DNA from 3 places in the Skermanella mucosa genome. Region 1 is predicted to be linked to each of the others. Evidence: predicted binding sites of a transcription regulator. Region 1 holds the regulator's gene; each other region holds the start of a gene.
The links. The regulator LexA, encoded in region 1, represses DNA repair genes until DNA is damaged. The targets are predictions, from matches to a motif close to ATGTTCTANTTTGGTTC.
Positions count from the first base shown of each region.

Region 2: recA (recombinase RecA) is a predicted target of LexA. The motif match lies at 2,429-2,445, and genes of this name have one in related genera.
Region 3: JL100_RS23230 (S24 family peptidase) is a predicted target of LexA. The motif match lies at 4,481-4,497, and genes of this name have one in related genera.

Region 1 covers NZ_CP086106.1:2,704,897-2,710,695, forward strand. The annotation lists gene trpD (anthranilate phosphoribosyltransferase) at 1-387, shown strand, start outside; gene trpC (indole-3-glycerol phosphate synthase TrpC) at 384-1,187, shown strand; gene moaC (cyclic pyranopterin monophosphate synthase MoaC) at 1,184-1,666, shown strand; gene JL100_RS12310 (molybdopterin molybdotransferase MoeA) at 1,663-2,877, shown strand; gene lexA (transcriptional repressor LexA) at 3,009-3,728, shown strand; partial or broken gene JL100_RS36810 (class I SAM-dependent methyltransferase) at 3,832-4,131, shown strand; gene JL100_RS36525 (hypothetical protein) at 4,171-4,461, shown strand; tRNA gene JL100_RS12325 (tRNA-Lys) at 4,502-4,577, opposite strand; gene coaD (pantetheine-phosphate adenylyltransferase) at 4,659-5,198, opposite strand; gene gyrA (DNA gyrase subunit A) at 5,271-5,799, opposite strand, start outside.
Region 2 covers NZ_CP086106.1:5,241,302-5,247,100, forward strand. The annotation lists gene alaS (alanine--tRNA ligase) at 1-1,078, opposite strand, end outside; gene recA (recombinase RecA) at 1,301-2,377, opposite strand; gene JL100_RS24290 (hybrid sensor histidine kinase/response regulator) at 2,550-5,174, opposite strand; gene flhB (flagellar biosynthesis protein FlhB) at 5,240-5,799, opposite strand, start outside.
Region 3 covers NZ_CP086106.1:4,992,204-4,998,002, reverse strand. The annotation lists gene JL100_RS23260 (DMT family transporter) at 1-187, opposite strand, end outside; gene JL100_RS23255 (N-formylglutamate amidohydrolase) at 355-1,176, shown strand; gene JL100_RS23250 (carboxylate-amine ligase) at 1,182-2,336, shown strand; gene JL100_RS23245 (DUF1244 domain-containing protein) at 2,479-2,790, shown strand; gene JL100_RS23240 (DUF2312 domain-containing protein) at 3,061-3,348, shown strand; gene JL100_RS23235 (hypothetical protein) at 3,321-3,686, opposite strand; gene JL100_RS23230 (S24 family peptidase) at 3,771-4,403, opposite strand; gene JL100_RS23225 (hypothetical protein) at 4,665-5,000, shown strand; gene JL100_RS23220 (hypothetical protein) at 4,997-5,446, shown strand; gene JL100_RS23215 (hypothetical protein) at 5,481-5,799, shown strand, end outside.

The DNA of each region.
Region 1 (5,799 bases):
GAAACCGCCTGGGTCGTCCACGGCTCCGACGGATTGGACGAACTGACCACCACCGGCGCGTCCCATGTGGCGCAGCTGAAGGACGGCGTGGTCACCCGGTTCGACATCGAGCCGGCGCAGGCCGGGCTCCTGCTGTCCAGCCCCTCCGACCTGAAGGGCGGCGACGCCGCGACCAACGCGGAGGCGCTGAACGCGGTTCTCGCCGGAGCCCACGGGGCCTATCGGGACATCGTGCTGTTGAACAGCGCCGCGGCCCTGCTGGTCGCCGGCAAAGCCCCGGATTTGGCCGGAGCGGTTGCTCTCGGACGCGACGCCATCGACAGCGGGCGCGCGCGAACGGTTCTCGACCGCCTGGTCGCCATCACCAACAGCGGAGGCTCGGCATGAGCGACGTATTGACCCGCATCTGTGCCGACAAGCGCGCCCATGTCGCGGCGAGGCGCGCGGAGCACAGCTTCGCCGAGATGGACCGCGCGGCCTTGAAGGCCGACCCGCCGCGGGGGTTCACATCCTCCCTGCGGCGGAAAATGGCTGCGGGCGACTATGGCTTGATCGCAGAGATCAAGCGAGCATCGCCCAGCAAAGGATTGATTCGGCAGGATTTCAACCCAGCCGAATTGGCGCGTGCCTATCAGGCCGGTGGGGCGGCATGCCTGTCCGTCCTGACCGATGTCCCGTACTTCCAGGGCCAGGACTCGTTCCTGGTTGAGGCCCGCGCCGCTTGCGGATTGCCTTGTCTTCGCAAGGACTTCATGCTCGATCCTTATCAAGTGGTCGAAGCCCGGGCGCTTGGTGCCGACTGCATCCTGCTGATCATGGCGGCGCTCGACGACGCGACGGCCCGGGAGCTGGCCGAGGTTGCGGCGCGCTACGGTATGGATGTCCTTCTGGAAGTCCACAACGGCGAGGAACTCGACCGGGCACTTCATCTTCCGTGTGAACTGATCGGCATCAATAACAGGAATCTCAAGACCTTGGCGGTGGATCTTGCCGTTACGGAAGAGTTGGCGGCGCGGGTCCCCGCAGACCGCCTGCTGGTCAGCGAGAGCGGTCTCTACGGACCGGATGACCTGGAGCGGATGGCCGGGGTCGGTGCCCGCTGCTTCCTGGTCGGCGAGAGCCTGATGCGTCAGGCCGATGTCACGGAGGCGACCCGGACCCTGCTGTCCCGCCGGGCCGCCGCATGACCGGCGGCTTCACCCATTTCGATGCCGAGGGGCGCGCCGTGATGGTCGACGTCTCGGATAAGGACGAGACGGAGCGCACCGCGACCGCCACCGGGTCAGTCTTCATGGAGGCGGAGACCCTGGCCCTGATCATGTCCGGCGGGCTGAAGAAAGGCGACGTGCTGTCCGTCGCGCGGCTTGCCGGCATCATGGCGGCCAAGCGGACGCCCGACCTGATCCCGCTCTGCCACCCGCTGGCGCTGACCTCGGTCAAGGTCGACCTGACCTGCGACCCCGGCCGCAGCGCGGTGGACATCACGGCGACCTGCAAGCTGAGGGGCCGCACCGGCGTCGAGATGGAGGCGCTGACGGCCGTCTCGGTCGCGGCGCTCACGGTCTACGACATGTGCAAGGCGGTGGACCGCGCCATGACCATCGGCGACGTGCGCCTGGCCCACAAGGCCGGTGGCAAGAGTGGCGAGTACGGGACGCCGCGATGATCTCCGTCGCCGAAGCACGGTCCCGCGTCCTCGCCGCCTTTTCGCCGCTGCCGGCCGAACTGGTCGGCCTGACGGAGGCGCTCGGTCGCGTGACGGCGGAGGACGTGACCGCCCGGCTGACCCAGCCGCCGGTTTCCATGTCAGCGATGGACGGCTATGCCGTGCGTTGCGCCGACGTGGCGCAGGTCCCCGCGAAGCTCCGCCGCATCGGGGAGGCTCCGGCCGGCAACGGCTTCAAGGGAAACGTGGGTCCAGGAGAGGCGGTACGCATCTTCACGGGCGCGCCGATGCCCGAGGGGGCTGATGCCGTCGTCATGCAGGAAGACACCGAGTCGGACGGCGCCACGGTCACGGTGCTTCGGCCAGCCGGTCGCCACCGGCATGTCCGGCTGGCCGGAATCGATTTCCGGCAGGGTGAAGTCGGCATACCGGCTGGACGCATGCTCACGGCGCGGGACATCGGGCTCGCCGCCGCGATGAACTGGCCCTGGCTCCGCGTCCGTCGTCGCCCCCGCGTCGCGATCCTTGCGACGGGCGACGAGATCGTGCTTCCCGGCGAGCCCCTGGGGCCGGACCAGATCGTCAGCTCGAATGCCTTCGCCCTGGCCGGTCTGGTCACGGCGTGCGGCGGCATTCCGGTCAACCTGGGTGTCGCCCTGGACACGCCGGAGTCGCTGGCCCGGCTCGTCAAGGGTGCCGAGCGGGCCGACATCCTGGTCACCTCCGGCGGGGCGTCGGCGGGCGAATATGATCTCGTGCGGGGCGTGCTGGGCGACCGCGGCATGGACCTGGATTTTTACAAGATCGCCATGCGGCCGGGAAAGCCGCTGATGTTCGGCCGGCTCGGCGACGTGCCGGTGCTCGGCCTGCCCGGCAATCCGGTATCGAGTCAGGTCTGCGCCATCCTGTTCCTGCGGCCCGCGCTTCACCGCCTGCTCGGGCTTCCGGCGGAGGAAGAATCGCGCCGCACCGCGATGCTTGGCCGCCCGGTCAAGCAGAACGACCAACGCGAAGATTATCTGAGGGCATCCCTGAGTATCGGCCCGGACGGCGAACTGGTCGCCAACCCCTTCGAATCACAGGATAGTTCCTTGCTGACGGTGCTTGCCCGGGCCGACTGCCTGGTGGTCCGCCCGCCCTTCGCACCGGCAGCATCGGCCGGCGACACTGTAGAATTTCTTTCCCTGGGCGGCGGAATCCTGAGTCTTTAGGTGACCGGACCTGCCGGACAAGGGTAAAATTGTTCAGCGAATGCTTGACGCCTTTCGCGAACCAAACTAGAACATAGAATAATGTTTTTGTTTTGTTCCGGACCGGTTGGTCCCGCGCGCAGGGGGCGTAGATGCTGACACGTAAACAATACGAGCTTCTGCTCTTCATCAACGACCGGCTGGGCGAAGGCGGGGTTTCGCCCTCGTTCGACGAGATGAAGGATGCCCTGGGTCTCAAGTCGAAGTCGGGTATCCACCGGCTGATCACGGGGTTGGAGGAACGCGGGTTCATACGCCGCCTGCCCCACCGCGCCCGCGCGCTCGAAGTTCTCCGGCTGCCGGAAGGGGCTGAAGCGGGCTCTGCTCGCCAGCAGCAGCGCACGCCCGAACGCCCAAAGTTCCAGCCCAACGTCATCAAGGGCGACTTCACCGGTGCCCTGGCCGGGCGCGAGGCCAGCAACGATGCCGAGGCCATCCAGCTTCCTCTGTACGGGCGGATCGCCGCCGGTACGCCGATCGAGGCCCTGCGCGACAACAGCGCCATGATCAACGTGCCGGCGACCATGCTGCCGCCCGGCGACCATTACGCTCTGGAAGTCGCCGGCGACAGCATGGTCGAGGCCGGCATCCTGGATGGCGACACCGTCATCATCAACCGTTGCGAGATGGCCGACAGCGGCACGATCGTGGTGGCGCTGATCGACGAGCACGAGGTGACCCTGAAGCGCCTCCGGCGCAAGGGCCAGACGGTGGCGCTTGAGCCGGCCAACCCCGCCTTCGAGACCCGCATCTTCGGTGCCGACCGGGTGCGCGTCCAGGGCCGCCTGGTGGGTCTGCTGCGTCGCTACTGAAGCAGGTCGGCAGGCCGTTGCCACGAGGGGCGGACCGGGAAGCCTTGCGAGGCTGCCCGGTCCGCCCTTTTTCGTTTACCTATAGGCTGAAATCTGGTCTGCGATGCGCCCCTCTGGGCGAGGCGACGCCTGCGAGCTTGGGATCTACAAAGGCAAGTCGGCGATCGCGCTTGGATTGCTGGCGCGCGCCGACGGGACCGTTTTCTGCTTCGATGCCTTCCAGGAGACTCCACGGGCCGAGGCCGAAGCGAATATTCTTCGGTGCTGTCCTGAACTCGGGAAAAGGCTTGTCTGCGTCGCCGGTGACCTCCGGCAGCGGAAAGAGCCCCCTGGTATGGTCAAGCGGGGCAGCCTCCGTCTCCTCCACCTTGACGCTGTCCATGACCACCCCTCAGTCCTGAACGACCTGAACAACTTCGCTCCCCTGCTCACAGGCCAAGGAGTGATCGTCCTTGATGACTGCTTCGATCCGGAGTGGCCGGGCGTTCCCACGGCCATGGCGGAATTTTGCCTGTCGCCGGAAGGCCGCCATATCCGCCCTTTCGCGGCATCACGGGCCAAGATGTACCTTTGCGCGCGCCACATGGTCCGGACGTACCAGCATTGCATCGTCATAAGCGGATTGGTCAGCAACATGTCGCTGGAGCGGGTCCTTGACGGATCGGTGCTGCGCTGTTTTACCAACTGGCCGATACCGCCCGAAACTCTGCTGCAGCAGCTTGATGCGGGTTGACAAAAAGCCCCCGGAAACCGTTGGTTTCCGGGGGCTTTTTTGGTGAGCGCGCTGGGGCTCGAACCCAGGACCTACTGATTAAAAGTCAGTTGCTCTACCAGCTGAGCTACGCGCTCTCAGGGTCGGGGCGGAACATAGGGGCCGGGACCCTTCCGGTCAACCTGCATTTACCCTGATCCAGCCCCCCGGTTCCCCCGTCAGACCTTGAGGGTCTGAACGCGCTTGGTCAGGTCGCCTGCGTCAAGCGCGAACCGCGCGGTGAGCCGTTCGGCGACCCTGGGCGAGACGAAATGCGTGATGTCGCCGCCCAGCCTGCCGATCTCCTTGACGAAGCGCGAGGAGATGAATTGATGGCGGTCGGACGCCATCAGGAAGACGGTCTCCACCTTTGGGTTCAAGCGGGCGTTCATGCCGGCCATCTGGAACTCGTATTCGAAGTCCGATACCGCCCGCAGGCCCCGGATGATCACCGAAGCGTTCATGTCCACGGCGAAGTGCATCAGCAGGCTGTCGAACGGCTTCACCTCGATCTTGGTGCCGTTCGGTTTCAGGGCCGCGATGTCTTCCTCGACCATCGCGACCCGTTCCTCGGTGGAGAAAAGAGGGCCTTTTCCGGCGTTGCGGGCGACGCCGACGATCAGGTGGTCCATCACGCGGGAAGCGCGCTGGATGATGTCCATGTGGCCGTTGGTGACCGGGTCGAATGTCCCGGGATAGACGCCGATCCGTTTGCTCATCTGCCGCTTCTTCCCCTAACCTCGGGGCGGCCTTGAACCTGCCGCACCCTGCACCCGTCATTGCTCCGCCAGTTACTCGGGCGACGCATCGTCGCCCCCGCTAACAGCGGTCTCCGCTTCCGCTTCCTCGGTCAGCCAAGCTACCGAGACGACCCGCTCGCCCTGCGCCACCCGGAACAGGGTGACGCCCTGGGTCTTGCGGCCCGCGATCCGGACATCGTGAATCGGCATTCGGATCATCTGCCCGCCATCCGTCACCAACATGACTTGATGATCATCCGTGACGGGGAAAGCCGCGACGACCGGGCCATTGCGCTCGTTCATCTCGATGTTCCAGATGCCCTGGCCGCCCCGACCGGTGACTCTGTACTCGTAGGAGGAGGTCCGTTTGCCGAATCCGCGCTCGGAGACGGTCAGGATGAACTCCTCCTTGCGCCGCATCGCCTCATAGCGCTCGGGCGACAGGGCGATATTGGTCGAAACCTCGGCGTCGGGATCGGGCGCCTCGTCGCTCGACGCCTCTTCCCCGGCCGCCCGGCGCTCGGCGTTGGCCTGGCGCAGGTAGGCGGCGCGTTCGTCGGCGTCGGCGTCGACATGGTTC
Region 2 (5,799 bases), 2.5 Mb from region 1:
TGAACCGGGTCTCCTCCAGCTTCAGGGTCTCGGTGATCAGCGGCTGCGCCCGCACCAGTTCCGGATAATGCGTGCCCATCAGCTGGACCAGCGCCGGGACCAGCCGGTACATCAGGGGCTCCTTGCAGCCGATGATGTGCGCGTGCCGCATGGCGCGGCGCATGATCCGGCGCAGGACGTAGCCGCGCCCCTCGTTGGACGGCAGGACGCCGTCGGCGATCAGGAACGAGGTCGAGCGCAGATGGTCGGCGATGACCCGGTGGGAGACCGCGTGCGGGCCGTCGGCCGCGACCTTGGTGGCGTCGGCCGAGGCCAGGATCAGCGTGCGCAGCAGGTCGATGTCGTAATTGTCGTGCTTGCCCTGGAGCACCGCCGCCAGCCGCTCCAGGCCCATGCCGGTGTCGATCGAGGGCTTGGGCAGGTCGATCCGACGGTCGGGCGTCACCTGCTCGTACTGCATGAACACGAGGTTCCAGATCTCGATGAAACGGTCGCCGTCCTGGTCGGCGCTGCCCGGCGGGCCGCCGGCCACCGCCGGGCCGTGGTCATAGAAGATCTCGGAGCAGGGGCCGCACGGGCCGGTGTCGCCCATGCGCCAGAAATTGTCGTCGGTCGGAATGCGGATGATCCTGCCGTCGTCCAGGCCGGCGATCTTCCGCCACAGGGCGGCCGCCTCTTCGTCGGAGGAGTGGACGGTGACCAGCAGCTTGTCCGCCGGAAGCCCGTACTCCTTCGTGATCAGGTTCCAGGCATGCTCGATGGCGCCATCCTTGAAGTAGTCGCCGAACGAGAAATTGCCGAGCATCTCGAAAAAGGTATGGTGCCGGGCGGTGTAGCCGACATTGTCCAGGTCGTTGTGCTTGCCGCCCGCGCGCACGCATTTCTGGCTGGTGGTCGCCCGGGAATAGGGGCGCGCCTCGGCCCCGGTGAAGACGTTCTTGAACTGCACCATGCCGGCGTTGGTGAACATCAGCGTCGGGTCGTTGCGCGGCACCAGCGGGCTGGAGTCCACGATCTGGTGCCCTTGGCTGGCGAAATAGTTCAGGAAGGTGGCGCGGATGTCGTTGGCGGTCTGCATGATGGCGCTCGGTTCCCAGGACGCAGGTATGGTGCGGCCCGTCTTCTGTTCAAAGGTTTCGGCCGACACGGGTTTCCCCTGCTTGTACCGTGCCGGCGGGGCCGATGTCCACCGATGCTGCGGAAGCCCCGGGGGAAGCCCCGGGCAATGCCCAAACGGAAAAGCCGCGCGGTCCCGAAGGTCCGCGCGGCTTTTCCGGTGCAGGATATGACGGCGGACCGATCAGTCCGGGCTGCTGGCCTCGCCGTCGGCTTCCGGCGTTCCCATCATGGCGTTGGCCACCAGGCCGGCGTTGGCGCGGATCTTGGCCTCGATGGAGTCGGCCACCTCGGTGTTCTGGCGCAGGAAGTTCTTGGCGTTCTCGCGGCCCTGGCCGATGCGCTGGCCCTCGTAGCTGAACCAGGAACCCGACTTCTCGACCACGTTGGCCTGGACGCCGAGGTCGAGCAGCTCGCCCACCTTGGACACGCCCTCGCCGTACATGATGTCGAACTCGACCACCCGGAACGGCGGGGCCATCTTGTTCTTGACCACCTTCACGCGGGTCTGGTTGCCGACCACGTTCTCCCGGTCCTTGATCGCACCGATGCGGCGGATGTCGAGGCGGACCGAGGCGTAGAACTTCAGCGCGTTGCCGCCGGTCGTGGTTTCCGGGTTGCCGAACATGACGCCGATCTTCAACCGGATCTGGTTGATGAAGATGACGGTGGTGTGCGACTTGGAGATCGAGCCGGTCAGCTTGCGGAGCGCCTGGCTCATCAGCCGGGCGTGCAGGCCGACGTGGCTGTCGCCCATCTCGCCTTCCAGCTCGGCACGGGGCACCAGGGCCGCGACGCTGTCGACCACCAGCACGTCGATGGCACCCGAGCGAACCAGCGTGTCGGTGATCTCGAGCGCCTGCTCGCCGGCGTCGGGCTGCGAGATCAGGAGCTCGTCCACGTCGACGCCCAGCTTGCGGGCATAGCCGGGATCGAGTGCGTGCTCGGCATCGACGAAGGCGCAGGTGCCGCCGTTCTTCTGGGCCTGGGCGATGGCATGGAGCGCCAGGGTCGTCTTGCCCGAGCTTTCCGGGCCGTAGATCTCGACGATGCGGCCGCGCGGCAGGCCGCCGATGCCGAGCGCGATGTCGAGGCCGAGCGAACCGGTCGAGACGACCTCGGCCTCCGTCGGAACTTCGCGGGCACCGAGCTTCATGATGGAGCCCTTGCCGAACGCGCGTTCGATCTGACCGAGGGCCGCGTCTAGTGCCTTTTGCTTATCCATGGGACTTTCAACCAAACGCAAGGGTGCGGACGACATGCTGGGGCCCCTCTTCTCTCATACGGTCGGCAGGAGTGCAACGTGAAGAGAATGTACTCTTTTCGTTCTCTTCTGCCAAGGGGCAATCGGAACATAGAGGGAACAAACCACCTGTCCCCCGTTCCGCAGCCGTACGGAGGAACCCGTTATGTGGAGACCGCCGCGGCCCGCGTCACCCGTCGCGCAGGACCTCCTTCACCTTGCCGGCGAGCTGCTTGAGGCTGAACGGCTTGGGCAGGAAATGGATATGCTCGCCGGCGTCGATCTGGTCGCGGAACTTGTCCTCGGTATAGCCGGAGATGAAGATCACCTTCATCTCCGGCCGTTTGTCGCGGACGTGCCGGATCAGGGTGGGTCCGTCCATGTGGGGCATCACCACGTCGCTGACCAGCAGGTCGACACGGTTCGACTCGGAGTTCAGCAGGCTGAGCGCCGCTTCGCCGCTGCGGGCCTCGAGCACCTGATAACCCTTGTTGCGGAGCGCCCGGGCGCTGAACACGCGCACGGCGTCCTCGTCCTCGACCAGCAGGATGGTCCCGGTCCCGGTCAAGTCCCCGGCCGACCGCTCCCGGGCCTCGCTCTCGGCTTCGGCCGTGGCGCCGGCGGCCTTGGCCGACTGGTGGCGCGGCAGGTATATGGTGAACTTGGCGCCCTCCCCCGGGGCGCTGTCGACGAAGATGAAGCCGCCGGTCTGGCGCACGATGCCGTACACGGTGGACAGGCCGAGGCCGGTGCCGGAACCGACCTCCTTGGTGGAGAAGAACGGCTCGAAGATGCGGGCGAGGTTTTCCTTGGGAATCCCGATACCGGTGTCCGACACCTCGATCGCGACATACTCGCCGGGAGGCATCTCCTCGTGCTCGCGGCGGGTCGGGCCGTCGGTCGAGACGTTGCTGGTCTGTATGGTCAGCCGTCCGCCACCCGACATGGCGTCGCGGGCGTTGACGGCGAGATTGATGATGACCTGTTCGAGCTGGCCCTGGTCGACCTTGATCAGGCCCAGGTCGCGGCCATGGGTCATCTTCAGCTCGATGTTCTCGCCGATCAGCCGGCGCAGCAGGTTCGACAGCTCGGCCAGCACGTCGGTGATATTGAGCACGCGCGGCTGCAGCGTCTGCTGGCGCGAGAAGGCCAGCAGCTGGCGCACCAGGTTGGCCGCCCTGTTGGCGTTCTGCTTGATCTGCATGATGTCGCTGAACGACTGGTCGCCCGGCTTGTGCCGGAGCAGCAGCAGGTCGCAGAAGCCGATCATCGCCGTCAGGAGGTTGTTGAAGTCGTGGGCCACGCCGCCCGCGAGCTGGCCGATCGCCTGCATCTTCTGGCTCTGGGCGAACTGCGCCTCCAGGCTCTTCTGCTCGGTCAGGTCGATGAAGTGCAGGATCATTCCGGAGCCGGAACCCGCCCCGGCATCCCCGCTCCCTGATCCATTGGCCGATCCATTGCCCGACCCGCCGGCCATCCGGCGGGCATAGAGCTGCGCCATCTTCTTGTCCCGGCCCAGGGCGCGCAGGTTCACCTCGAAAGGAGCGATCATATCGGAACCGGACTTGATCTGCTCCAGGCGGGCGACCACCGTGGACCGCTCGCCCGCGCTGAACAGTTCGGCCAGGGGGCATCCCATGATGCTGCGCAGCGGACGGCCGACCATGGTCAGGAAAGCCTGGTTGCATTCCGCCAGCCTGCCGCCCTCGTCGATCAGGGCGATGCCGATCGGCGCCTCCTCGAAGAAGCTCTGGAAGCGCTGTTCCGAAAGGTGCAGCGCCTCGCGCCATTCCCGCTCGGGCGTCAGGTCCCGCACCACGGAGCGGGTCCGCAGCGACCGGCCATCGCCCGACGCCACCACGGTCTGGACGACCGAGGCCTGGAACCGCCGCCCCCCGAGACCCTTCATGGTCACGTCGCCGCCGCTCTCGGCACCGGCGAACGGGCTGTGGGCCGCCGACGGGCTTGGCGGCGGTTCGGCCAGGACATCGTGCAGCCTGACCGAACCGCCGACCAGGTCGGCCGGCGTGCAGCCGAGCCATTCGGCCAGGGTGGCGTTGGCGTACAGGAAGCGGCCGTCCTGGTCGACCGAATAGAAGCCGATCGGCGCACTGCCCATGAAATCGGACAGGTTCGCCTGTTCGTCACGCAACTGCTGTTCGGCCCGCTTGCGTTCGGTGATGTCCTCCACCACCCACTTGACCAGCTTCTCCCCAGAGCCGGGGCCGACCCCGGCCGGGTCCGCATCGGCCAGCGGCATCACCCGGACCAGGAGCCAGGAGCGGCCCGGCCCGAGGGACAATTCGGCGGAGGCCCCGTCGCCGCGCAGCGCCGCCTCGACCAGCCCGCGGAAGCGGGAGGCCATGTCCGGAGCCTGATCGAAACGGAGCCGGAGCGATTCGAGCGGGTCCTTGCCGGCCGCGCCGGCCAGATGGCGGAAGGCGGCGTTGACCTGCACGACGCGGCCGTCACGGCCGGAGATCATGCGCCCCACGGCACCGGCCTGGAAGGCGCTGGCCAGCATCGCCCGCTCGACGTCGGCCTGCCCCCGGCCCGACGCCTGGAGCGACGAGATCCGCCTCGCCAGCACGGCGCCGCCGGCGGCCAGCAGGACGAACATGCCGCCGCTCAGGGCCACGGGATCGGTCACGATGCCCCCTGCCGCCAAGCCCAGCCCCGCGGCGCCGATCGCCGCCAGCCCGCCCGCCCCGACGAACGCGGTCCGGGTAAGGACGCCGTCGCGCGACGGCTTCTCCCCGGCGGACAGCCTCGGCCCCGCGAGGTCGAGGGCGGATGAAGAAACCTGCTCCTGCACTGCTGCCCCATGCCAATGATTACGTATCGATCCTACTACCTGCATGCGTTCCGCGCGAGGAACGGTTACCGTCCCGAGAAGCGATTTTTGAGCTTGAACACGTAGGATATGACCTCCGCCATGGCTTTGTAATGTTCCGGCGGAATCTCCTGGTCGATTTCCACGGCGGCATAGAGGGCGCGCGCCAGCGGCGGGTTCTCGACCAGCGGAATATCGTGCTCCCGGGCGATCTCGCGGATCTTGGCGGCGACGGCGTCGGCGCCCTTGGCCAGCACGACCGGCGCCGCCATGGCCGACTGGTCGTATTTCAGGGCGACCGCGAAGTGGGTCGGGTTGGTCACCACCACGTCGGCGCGCGGGACGGCCTGCATCATGCGCCGCCGCGCCTTGTCGAAGCGCAACTGGCGCAGGCGTCCCTTGACGATCGGGTCGCCTTCCTGCTGCTTGAACTCCTCCTTCACGTCATGCTTGGTCATCCGCATCTTCTTGGTGTACTCGAACCGCTGATAGAAGAAGTCGGCCATGGCCACGAAGAGCATGATGATCGTGACCCACAGGAAGAGCTTGACCACGAGGTACTGGGTCTCGGCCAGCAGCAGGTCCATGGGCATGCCGGCATAGTGCT
Region 3 (5,799 bases), 2.3 Mb from region 1:
TGGCGGTCGGCCCGATCTCGCTCAGCCGGACGAAGATCGGCGACAGCGCGATGCCGAGCGCGCCCACCAGCAGGGCGATAAGGGCGATCCGCGCTGCGCGGTCGGCCGCTATGGCCGCGGGGGACAGACCCGGGGCGATGGTCTTGGTCGAGGGGACCGGAGGGGTGGCCGGAGGGACGCTGGGCATCGGGAAGGTTCCGAAGGAGACGGGGCCGGGAAAGGGACGCGCGGGATGTGCATGGACACCCGGCGGGGGTGCCGTGGCAAGGGAGGATTTCGTCAGGGCGGCCATGCTCCCGGATTTCAGTGTCGCGGGGCATTTCGCCGCGCGGCGATTCGGGTATAGTGCGGGTCATGTCTGCTTCCTCCACGGCTCCCAAGCCCTCGGCGATGCCGCCGCTGCTCGGTCCCGGCGATCCGCCGCCGGTGACGGTCCTGAACCGCGAAGGCCGCGCGCCGGTCCTGCTGCTGTGCGACCACGCCTCCAACGCCATGCCCGCGTCGCTGGGGACGCTGGGGCTGGACGACGCGGCGCTGTCCCGGCACATCGCCTACGACATCGGTGCCGCCGACGTGACCCGGGCGCTGGTGGAGCGCTGGGACGCGGCGGCCGTGCTGTCCGGCTATTCCCGCCTGATCATCGATCTCAACCGCGACCTGGACGATCCGACGTCGATTCCGGTGATCAGCGACGGCGTGGTGGTGCCGGGCAACCGGGCGCTGGACCCGGCGGAGGCGGCGCAGCGGGTGGACGGGCTGTTCTGGCCGTACCACTCGACCGCGGCCGCCGAGATCGACCGGCTGCGCGGGCGCGGGCAGGTTCCGGCGGTCGTGTCGATCCACAGCTTCACCCCCGTGATGAACGGTATCGAGCGGCCCTGGCATATCGGCATCCTGTGGGACCGCGATCCCCGCATGCCGGTGCCGGTGATGGAACGGCTCCGGGCCGACGCCCGCCTGGTGGTCGGCGACAACGAGCCCTATACCGGCAAGGGCACGGAGGGATCGACCATCGACCGTCATGCGGTGGTGCCGGGGCTGCCCCATCTGCTGGTGGAGATCCGCCAGGACCTGATCGACACCCGCCATGGTGCCGCCGAATGGGCCGGCATCCTGGGCGAGGCCCTGGACGAGGTCCTGGCCGACCCTACCTTGTATCGCATCCAGCATTTCTGAGGATCATGGCTGCACCGGCCCCCAGCTTCACGCTCGGCATCGAAGAGGAATACCTGCTGGTAGACCGGCAGACCCGCGATATCGTGCCCGACCCGCCCGAGGACATGCTGGAGGCCTGCGCCGCCGTGGCGCCCGAGCAGGTCCATCCCGAGTTCCTGCGCTGCCAGATCGAGATCGGCACCCGCGTCTGCGCCGACCTGTCGGAGGCACGGACCGAACTGGCCCGGCTGCGCCGTTCGGTCGCCGGCGTGGCGGACCGCTACGGGCTGGCGCCTATCGCGGCCTCCACCCACCCGTTCGCGGTGTGGCTGCCGCAGAAGCACACCAACCGCGACCGCTACAACATGCTGGCCCGCGACATCGGGGCGCCGGCGCGACGGCTGATGATCTGCGGCATGCATGTCCATGTCGGGATCGAGGACGAGAACCTGCGCATCGACCTGATGAACCAGGTGCGCTACTTCCTGCCCCACCTGCTGGCGCTGTCCACCTCCTCGCCGTTCTGGCAGGGGCAGGACAGCGGGCTGAAGAGCTATCGGCTGGCGGTCTGGAACGAGCTGCCCCGCACGGGCATGCCGGAGGAGTACCAGAGCTTCGGCGAGTTCCAGCAGCAGGTCGGCGCCCTGGTCGATGCCGGGGTGATCGAGGACGCGACCAAGCTGTGGTGGGACATCCGCCCATCGGGCCGGTTCCCGACGCTGGAGATGCGGATCAGCGACATCTGCACCCGGCTGGACGACACGCTGACCGTCGCCGCCTTCTATGTCTGCCTGCTGCGCATGCTGTGGCGGCTGCGGCGCGGCAACGTCGCGTGGCGGCGCTACCGCAACCTGCTGCTGGAGGAGAATCGTTGGCGGGCGCAGCGCTACGGCTTCGACGCCGGCCTGATCGATTTCGGCCGAGGCGGCATCGTCCCCTATGGCGAGCTGCTGGAGGAGCTGATCGGCCTGCTGCGCGAGGACGCCGAGGCGCTGGGCTGCGTCGAGGCGATCGAGAACGCCCGGGGCATCGTGGCCCGGGGCACCAGCGCCCACCGGCAAGTCGCCGTCTACCAGGAGGCGCTGGCGGCCGGCGCCTCGGCGGAGGACGCGCTGAAGCTGGTGGTGGACTGGCTGATCGGCGAGACCCTGCACGGGCTGGAGCCGGCGGCGGCGGGCTGAGGGCGGCGGGCGCATCGGCGCGTTCCGCACGGTCCGTTCGGCACCGCTCCTCCCGACGAAGCGGTTGCGCCCGGCGGCGGGCGATGCCATGTCAAGCCGACGGCTTTCGCTTGGACGGGAGCGCTTTGGGGAGTGGACGACGATGACCGAACTGGACGAACGCACGCGCACCGAGCTTGAGGCCGCGGCCTTCCGGCAATTGGTCGAGCACCTGCGCAACCGCACCGACGTGCAGAACATCGACATGATGAACCTGGCGGGGTTCTGCCGGAACTGCCTGTCGAAATGGTACCGGGCCGCCGCCGAGGGCAAGGGGATGGAGATGAGCTACGACGAGGCGCGGGAGATCATCTACGGCATGCCCTATGAGGAGTGGAAGAGCAAGCACCAGTCCGAGGCATCGGCCGAGAAGCAGCAGGCCTTCGCGGCGGCGCAGGCCCGTTCGGACCACTGAGGGGCGGCGGCCCGGCCGGGCCGCGGGACAGGGCTTTTGACCGGTATTCCGTAGGTCGGCCTCGGCCGAAGGCCGACGCCGACGGAGGGAGCCGGGGCGTCGATGCAGGGCGTTGGAGTTCGCCCTGGCGGGCGAAGTCCGACCTACGGCATTCTCCCCCAGAAGGGGGTGGGGGACAAGATTCTCTGGGCGGGGCGTCGGCGGGGGTGCCCTTGGCCGTCGGATTGGCTATGGTGCCTCCGACAGGTCGTTTCTGGTGACGAGGAATTCATGACGGACACTTCAGTTGCGGCGCGGGCCGATGCCGGGCCGGCGAACGATGTCGGCGGTATCGCCGCCGATCGCCTGCGCTCGTTCGTGGAGCGCATCGAGCGACTCGAGGAAGAGAAGAAGGGCATCTCGGACGACATCAAGGATGTCTATCTCGAGGCCAAGGGCACCGGCTTCGACGTGAAGATCATCCGGACGATCATCCGGCTTCGCAAGAAGGCCAAGGAGGAGCGTCAGGAGGAAGAAGAGTTGATCGAGCTTTACAAGATGGCGCTCGGCATGGAGTGAGCCGACGCCATGCGGGCCACCGCGCTCGCCCGGTGAAGCGCCAGGTCGGCGACGAGGCGGGCGAGCCATGGATCGGTCCGGGGATCGTTTTGAGGATCGGCTCGCGTAATGCTGCGCCCGAAGGCCGCCCGGCGGCGGGCGATGCCGAGTCGGGCATCGGCGGCGAGGCGGGAGGCCAAGCGCCCGGCCGCCGCGATCCGCCCGGCGTCACGAGGGGCGCGGCCGCCCAAAAGTGCCGCCGACAGGGCCGCACGCGGCGGCGGGCCGGAAAAATCCAGATACAGGTCGGCCAGAAGAGTCGCCGGATCGGCGGCGTTGGGGTGCGAATCGTCCATCATGGGGCGATATGACCACAAACCCACCCCACTGTCAAAGGAATTTATTCCAATCCTAAGCCGCCGCCCTGGCCGTCTCCCGGCGGCCTACTGGCTGGCCCAGACGATCCGCGCCATCCAGGTGATCTCGGTCGGGCTGAGCGTGCGCAGCGGGTGGGCCGGGTTGATCGACTGGAGCTCGATCCGGTTGGCGGTCGAGCGCAGCAGCTGCTTGGCCATCACCTCGCCGCCGGTGGTCTTGACCACCACCCGGTCGCCGCGCCGCAGGCTGGCCGAGGGCGAGACGATGATGATGTCGCCGTCCCGGTAGACCGGCTCCATGCTGTCGCCGGTGATCTCCAGCGCATAGGCCTGGGGATCGCCGACATGCGGGAACTGCAACTCGTCCCAGCCGCTGCCGACGGGATAGCCCGCGTCGTCGAAGAAGCCCTGGGCGCCCGCCTGGGCATAGCCGATCACCGGGATGCGCTGGGTGGCGCCCGTGATCTGCTCGTTGTCGACCAGGCTGACGAAGTCGCTGAACGAGCTGGCGGTCGCCTCCAGCACCTTCGAGATGCTCTCGGTCGACGGCCAGCGCAGCTTCCCCTCGGTCGTGGTCCGCTTGCTCTTGTTGAAGGTCGTCGGGTCCAGCCCGGCCCGCCGCGCGAGGCCGGAGGCCGACAGCCCGTTCTGGGCTGCGAGGCGATCGATCGCCTGCCATATGTCTGCGTGTTTAAGCATGGGAACAATTTCACATATTCTGGTCCTCATGTCCCTAGGAACGTTTTCACAAAGAGCTTGACGTAGGAATTAAAGCGGAACATAAGGGGAACATCAAGGGGGTTCTTCCCGCCGGAAGACACCCTTTCCCGAAATCCCGTCCGCCCAGGAGGTGCCGCCTTGTCCGGCCACCCGTCCCCGTCATCCCGTCGGCACAATCCGCCTTCCCCCGCCGGAAACCCCGGCTCTCCGCGCCCGGTCCCGCTCTCCGACGATTGCGGAGTGCCGTTCGACAGCGCCGAGGAGGCCTGGTTCTGGTTCATCCAGGCGCAGGAGGCCCGCGCGTCCGGAGCCCGCATCGTCGCCGGCCGCGGCATGGTGCCGCGCCCCTGCGAGCCGCTCGACATGCTCCGCGTGGTCGACCGGCTGTACCGCCAGCGCAAGCTGATCCGCGACCACCTGCATGTGCTGGTCCATTACGGCCGCCGCCTGATGGCGCCCGACCCCGACCGCCGGCTGGAAGTGCGGGCGTCCGGCCTGTGGCGGGAGGCGCTGGACTTCCTGGACCCGATCCTGCGCGAGAAGGGCATCGTCGCCGATGCCCGGCTCGCGGGATGAGCGGCACCGTGTCGCCCGCCGCCCCGCCCCGCGCCGAGCCGCGGGCCTGGGTGGTGTTCTGCGGCGATGCCGACCTGTGGTGGCTGCGGCTGCTGCGGCCCGGCTTCCGCCACTGCTTCGTGGCGCTGAACGACGGCACCCACTGGATCACCGTGGACCCGCTGTCGCCGCATCTGGAGATCGCGGTCCAGCCGGTCGCCGCCGGCTTCGACCTGGTCGGCTGGTTCGCCGAGCGCGGGCACGCCGTGGTGGCGGCCCCGGTCCGGCGCGACCTGGACCGTCCGGCGCCCTGGGGGCCGTTCACCTGCGTCGAGGCGGCCAAGCGGGTGCTGGGGCTGCACGACCGCTGGGTGGTGACGCCCTGGCAGCTCTATCGGCGGCTGCTGGACCCGGCGGCGCCGGTGCCGTGCGGGGCCGCGGGTGCCGGTTCGCCGGCCTTTTCCTGAACAATCCATTCGAAATCCGAAGGAGCCTGTCCCCATGGCCAAGATGTTCTCACCTCCCAAGGCGCCGGTGGTCGTGACCCCGGCGACCATGGCACCGGCGGAAACCGTCAGCCCGGTGCTGACCGTGCCGGCCCCGACGCCTGTCCCGGTCCCGGCTCCCGTGGTTTCCAAGCCCGACCCCGTGCCGGCCAAGCCGATCGAGGAGCCGGCCGCCAAGCCGGCGGTGGTCGAGGCCGTGACGCCCGCGCCGACCACGCCCGCGCCGACGACGTCCACGGCCACCCAGGAGCGGGCCGATGCGCTGGCCGCCGCTGAGAAGGCGCTGGCCCGGCGCGACCGCAGCCTGACCGGCA